DNA from 3 places in the Oceanobacillus sp. FSL K6-0251 genome. Region 3 is predicted to be linked to each of the others. Evidence: predicted binding sites of a transcription regulator. Region 3 holds the regulator's gene; each other region holds the start of a gene.
The links. Region 3 encodes LexA, which represses DNA repair genes until DNA is damaged. Its sites were predicted from a motif close to CGAACATATGTTCG; they were not measured.

Region 1: a site for LexA is predicted at 1,277-1,290, ahead of MKY45_RS00100 (ImmA/IrrE family metallo-endopeptidase). Genes of this name have one in related genera too.
Region 2: a site for LexA is predicted at 1,212-1,225, ahead of uvrB (excinuclease ABC subunit UvrB). Genes of this name have one in related genera too.

The regions. Positions count from the first base shown of each region.
Region 1 is NZ_JBBORS010000001.1:23,183-25,391, reverse strand. Features, by position in the region: gene MKY45_RS00110 (helix-turn-helix domain-containing protein) at 441-674, opposite strand; gene MKY45_RS00105 (helix-turn-helix domain-containing protein) at 830-1,204, shown strand; gene MKY45_RS00100 (ImmA/IrrE family metallo-endopeptidase) at 1,311-1,778, shown strand; gene MKY45_RS00095 (DMT family transporter) at 1,880-2,209, opposite strand, start outside.
Region 2 is NZ_JBBORS010000001.1:3,667,223-3,669,431, reverse strand. Features, by position in the region: gene MKY45_RS18315 (PDZ domain-containing protein) at 1-1,050, shown strand, start outside; gene uvrB (excinuclease ABC subunit UvrB) at 1,283-2,209, shown strand, end outside.
Region 3 is NZ_JBBORS010000001.1:2,811,704-2,813,912, forward strand. Features, by position in the region: gene MKY45_RS14075 (YneB family resolvase-like protein) at 1-449, opposite strand, end outside; gene lexA (transcriptional repressor LexA) at 839-1,459, shown strand; gene MKY45_RS14085 (hypothetical protein) at 1,671-1,934, shown strand; gene spo0A (sporulation transcription factor Spo0A) at 2,206-2,209, opposite strand, start outside.

The DNA of each region.
Region 1 (2,209 bases), 2.8 Mb from region 3:
CACTCTTGATAAACACTTTATTTTCATTGGATATAAAACATAGATTTATTGGATTTTTCATTGTAGTTGAGGCGACTACATTTTACAGGGTTTATTCTAATTGTAGAGTAAGATAAATTCTACCATAAATGTAAGGTACTTGAATAGTATGTTTTTAAATATTACATTATATTCCATATTACATAAATATGTTTAAAATCTTTACCCAGTTTTTTATTGAGTAAAACACAAGCTTCATTTATCCAATAAAAAACTACCTCCCTATGAACGAGGAGATAGAACCCGAATTACGTATTATAACAGGATAAAATATATTGTGGTTGAGAGATTTTTCTTTGAGGGGATAGCTATGTGGCGCTTAATGATAGTTATATCATTCCAGCTCTTCGAGGTATCGTTTTGATCTAGGGTGTATAAAATCTCTTCCTTTTTATTTTCGTTTATAAAAGCTCTTTGCATTTATTTAATGCATCATTCAACTCCTTATCAAATAACATTTTCACATCAATTTCTAATGCATCTGCTATTCTTTCCAGGGTATCTACATCTATCTTTGTTTTTCCCTTGGAAATATTGGTGTACCAGGCAGGAGTTTTAGAGCATTTTTTTGCAATTTGTGTCTTCGTTATCTGCTTTTGCTGTCTGATAAATTCGATTTTCTCATGTATTTCCACTAAATCACCCCATCCATCTTTTGGTTTTTATACTTTAAATTATAATTAAGCGCTTTGCATAAGTCAATATACGAAAACAATAAAATTTGCATTTCGCTTAAAAATATTATTGTTTTTATTAAAAATGGTATTATCTCTATATTGAGGTGGATACTATGAAAATTCTTTCCCAAAGATTAAGAGAAGCACGAGAAAAAGCTGGATTAAAACAAATTGAAGCTTCGAAACTTTTAGGTATTTCAAATGGTACTTTATCTGGTTATGAAAGAGAATATCGTGATCCGGACACAGACACGTTACATAAAATGGCTAATTTATATGGTGTTTCCGTAGATTGGCTTTTAGGTAAATCTATGTCTCCCTCAACAAAGGATACTTCCCGGCCGGAGCCGATGTCGGAGCAAGATACATTGATGTTCCGTAATTGGAAACGAATGACAGAAGATGAGAAAGAAGAAGCTTTAAATGTGATACAATATATTTTATACAGAAAGAAAACAAATAATGGTAACGCCAATCAAAATGACTAATGCTGATTTATACTTCCATAAGCAATATAAAAACAGGTGTACTTGCTGCACCTTATTTTTAGCACTTCAAACCGAACGTATATTCTTATTGAAGGTGGGAAATCAAATGTACTATTCAGATGTAGAAAAATTTGTCGAAGTATTATACAAGCAGCTGAATATCCAGACTCCGGCAGAGCTCTCCATTTCTGCTATTGCACAAGCTTTAAATATTGAAATTATTTATGCAGCATCTGTCAGTATGCGGATAGATAATTATATCGTACTTCCAAATACTTCCCAGCAAAATATATGGCAATGTTTTGGGCATGAATTATGCCATTATTTTTTCCATGAAGGAGATCAGCGTTTTATGCATTCCCTTTTTGTCGACCTGCAAGAAAATCAAGCCAACCATTTTGCATATCATTTTTGTATCCCGACATTTATGCTGGACCAGCTTCATATCGAAAATGTTTATGATATTCTGCAGCATTTTCCGGTGGAATTTTCCTTTGCGCTGCACAGGCTGGAGATGTACCATAATAACCATTTTTCTCTGTATGAAAAAACCCCTTCCTATCTCACAGGGTAAAAATTAGACCTTGTTTCCTTTCCAACAGGCAAGAAACAAGGTCTGCGAACTTAAAATACATGTACAAAAAGGACAGTGAAAAAGAATTTTTAAATATCCTCTTAAAAGATATTGAGTACGATTATTCCACTGATAATCATAATAACAGCGATAACCCTTCTTTGATCAATTAAATACTTCGGAAGGTTAAACAGCCCAAAATGATCAATTAACAGTCCCATGATAATCTGCCCTAAAATAGCAGCCATCATCGTTAATGTAACACCCAGATAAGGCATTAAACTGATATTTGATGCGATATATGCTGCGCCGAGTGCACCACCGGCAAAATGCCAGGGCTTTAATTTAAAATCTCCAGAAATACGTGTTAACTTTACTCCTTTATTCACTATCATCGACAGAATAAATAACACAGCGGTTCCTACAATAAA
Region 2 (2,209 bases), 860 kb from region 3:
AAGTTTATGGAGTGGCATCGGACCTGGCTTGTCTCCTTAATCAGCGGAATACTGATTTCTGCCGTCATTATTGGCACAGGCATGGTATTCTCTTATGAAACACTTCTCGTTTTAGCGTTAAGCTTTGTTGTATTAAGCATCAGTACGCATTTTACATTATTGTCTCCCAGCTATACACTTGGGCTGACTTTTCTTATTTTGTTTTTTGCACCGTATCTTATTGACATGCAAGATGTCATTGATTATTCCTTGCTTTACGAAAGCAGTCTTCCGGCGTTAGCTGTATTAGCGGGATTGCTTCTTTTTGTAGAATCCCTGTTCATTAAACGTATTGAAAAGCAAGATACGTTTCCAAGAATTACGCTGAGTGACCGCGGTGTCTGGGTAGGCGAACAGCAAATCAAACGATTAACGGTTGTTCCTCTGCTGATGCTTGTGCCTGAAGGATTAATTACTTCCTTTGCTCCCTGGTGGCCGTATTTATCCATTGGAGAATCCAGCTTAGGCTTAGCACTGATTCCATTTTTGATTGGGTTTAACTATAAAGCAAAAGGACATTTTCATCAGGATGCGATTTACAAGCTGGCAAAAGCAAATACCTTTTTAGCAATCGGTATTTTACTTATTGCTGTCGGCGGAGTATTTATCCCGTACCTTTCCCTGGCTGCGATAATTTTGGCGATTATCGGAAAAGAGTATTTGAATTATCGCTATCGCGAAGGAGACCGTTTGCGCCGTCCGTACTATCAGCCGCATGCCAAAGGCCTGAGAGTGGTTGGCGTGCTGCCTGGCAGTCCGGCAGACAGGCTGGAAATAGAGACTGGCGAGGTCATTTACAGAGTCGGCGGGAAAAACGTACGGACAAGCCAAGCTTTTTATGAAGCACTGCAGGGAAGCGGAGCTTATATTAAAATGGAAGTTTTGAACCATGAGGAAGAGGTTCGTTTTGTACAAGGATCTCTGTATGAAGGAGAGCACCATTCCTTAGGCTTTCAATTTGCTGAAGAGCCTTTTAAAGCTAGAAGAGAAAAGAATACAAACGCCTCTTAACATAAGAATGCTTGGAACAGTGGTTTACTGCTGCATCCAAGCATTCTTATTTGATTATAACAATAAAACGAGGATTGAAAGATTGACAGAAAGGCTATAATGAAAATAGAGGTTATTTCAATAATAATATAAAAAAATATATAATTTCTTAAAAACAAGAACGAATACTTGTTCGTTTTTTGAGAAAAGGATATAATAGAAAATAGCTATGGTATGGAACGGAGGAAATAGGATGAATGAGCAATTTGAGTTAGTTTCTGCTTATGAGCCTGCGGGTGATCAGCCGGCAGCTATTCAGGAAATTGTAGATAAGGTACTTGCCGGCCAGCATCATCAGACGTTACTCGGTGCTACTGGAACGGGGAAAACATTTACGATGTCCAATGTGGTGAAAGAAATCAACCGGCCGACGCTTGTTATTGCACATAATAAAACACTGGCAGGACAGCTTTACAGTGAGTTTAAAGAGTTCTTTCCAAACAATGCGGTAGAGTATTTTGTGAGCTATTATGATTACTATCAGCCGGAAGCGTATGTGCCTTCTACCGATACGTTTATTGAAAAAGACGCCAGCATCAATGATGAAATAGATAAATTGCGCCACTCTGCGACATCGGCGCTTTTTGAACGAAGCGATGTATTGATCGTAGCGAGTGTGTCGTGTATTTACGGTTTAGGTAACCCGGAAGAATACAGAAGCCAGGTGCTGTCCCTTAGACTTGGCATGGAAAAAGAAAGAGATCAGCTTCTGCGGGAATTAGTAGATATTCAATATGCAAGAAATGATATTAATTTTCAGCGCGGGACGTTTCGTGTGCGCGGGGATTCCGTGGAAATTATCCCGGCATCTCATGAGGAGCATTGTATCCGGGTAGAATTTTTCGGAGATGAGATCGACCGGATCCGTGAAGTCGATGCGCTGACGGGAGAAATCATCGGCGACAGAGAGCATGTAGCTATTTTCCCGGCTTCTCACTTTGTGACCCGTGAAGAGAAAATGAAAATTGCGATTAAAAATATTGAAAAAGAATTAGAAGACCGGTTGAAGGAATTAAACGATGCCGGGAAGCTGCTGGAAGCGCAGCGTCTCGAGCAGCGGACCAATTATGATTTAGAAATGATGCGGGAAATGGGCTTTTGTTCCGGGATTGAAAACTAT
Region 3 (2,209 bases):
GGGTTATACCCATTTGATACAGCACGTCGCATTCCCCTTTTTATTTTCATATTATGTAGTTTACGCTGATATTCTTCCACTATACCGACGATGTTCAACACCATCGAATCCGCTTCATTCAGCTCAAGTTCTCCTTCATGGGTAACCGTGTAAATGGGGATATTAATTTTCCGGAGCTGATGAAATAAAGCAATTTTTGTATTTCCTCTTCCAAGCCTTGTTTCATCTTGAATACAAAGACAATCAGCTTCTTGATGAGAAAAATAATCAAGAAGCTTAAATATGCCATCTCTATCAATGTCATAGCCGCTGGCCTTCTCCTGAATACAATCCACAACCGTAAAATTTAATTTATCGGCCAGCGCAGATAACTCTTCATATTGTCTTTGAAGTGATGTTTCTTGTGTTTCTTTTTCTGTACTTACCCGACAATAAATAATCGTTCTCAATGTTTTATCCTCCAATAATAAACCGCTCTTTTTCAACTTTTCGGTGACAATTCTTTACAGAATCTGTCTTACCAGCATATTTGCTCTCTACAAAATAAGCAAGGAAATCAGTCGTCTGGTCAATCACTTAAATTGTAACCATCATCGTATATAAAAATATTAACGCAATAATAAAAGCTACAATATAAAAAGCATCAGACTTCATCAGTTTTTCAAACATATTAAAACTCCCCTTCGATATTTTATCTGGTTCCGGAACAGTTGTTCTTACTATAGTATATTCAGAACAACTGTTCCTGTCAATACTTTTTTAGAACATTTGTTTGTAAATTGATTCATTCAATGCTATACTATGAATAACAAATACCTATGCTAGAGGGGAGTAAGTCATGACAAAACTATCAAAAAGACAGCAGATGATTTTTGACTTTATTAAAGATCAAGTAGAGCAGAAGGGCTATCCGCCTTCCGTACGTGAAATTGCAGTAGCTGTCGGGTTAGCTTCAAGCTCTACTGTTCACGGTCATTTAGAAAGATTAGAAAACAAAGGATATATTCGGAGAGACCCGACCAAACCTCGTGCCATCGAGATCATATATAATAATGAGAATGATGCGCCTAAGGATAAGGCCATTTATGTACCTGTAATAGGGAAGGTAACAGCCGGAATCCCGATTACTGCGATTGAAAATGTGGAAGAGTTTATTCCCGTTCCCAGCTCTTCTGCCGGACCGGAGGATAATCTGTTTGTACTTGTCATTGATGGAGACAGTATGATTGAAGCAGGCATCCTCGACAAAGATATGGTTATCGTAAAACAGCAAAGCTCTGCGGATAATGGAGATATCGTTGTAGCAATGACGGATGAAAATGAAGCGACTGTCAAACGTTTTTTTAAAGAAAAGACCCGTTTCCGCCTCCAGCCCGAAAATGCAACGATGGAACCTCTCTATTACGAAAACGTATCTATTCTCGGCAAGGTAATCGGCTTATACCGTCATATCCACTAAAAGGAATGTGCTTTAGAGCAGGAGCATGCGGGCAGTATAAGCTGCACATAGCAGAAACGTTAGAACATCCTCTATAGGTGATTTTATCGGCCAGTCAAAAAAGGTTAACGGGCACATTTGTCAGATGTGCCTGTTAACCTTTTTTCTAGTATAAAATTAATCCATTCATAATATGCTTAATATAAAGTACAAGTATAAGGAGTGTATAAAATTGACTGAAACGTTAAAAAAGAAACGCTGGCTTTATCTTCCAATCACCATTATCAGCTTTATTCTGGGAATTATCTATTTAACAAAGGTTGCAGATTATTTAACACTGCCATTTTTATCAGCTCTTCTCATCATTGTCACTTTTTTAGAAGTTTACCCGGACAAGAACTATTTTTCCAAAAAGAATTTGATAAAAATCATTTCTGCTCTTGTGATTATTGCTCTTGCACTTTGGTACCAGGTTGCTGTTTTTATTCTTGGATAAGTGAATAAAGCATATACACAGCCTTTCATTTTATAAAAAGAAAACCGTTCTAATCAAAAAATAAGTAATGTCCCAACTTTTTAGAATATTTATTAAAAACACAAATTTTGCAATTTACTTATAACAAATAAAATTGTACAACTCTTTTCTTCATAAATGGCTGTACTGCTTCCTGTTTATTGGATGCATCGGCAGGTTTTATATAATTTCCTTCTGTGACAATACGGGTTGCTAGTTATTTAAAGCTTTTTGTCAATACTTGCAGGCCATATTAC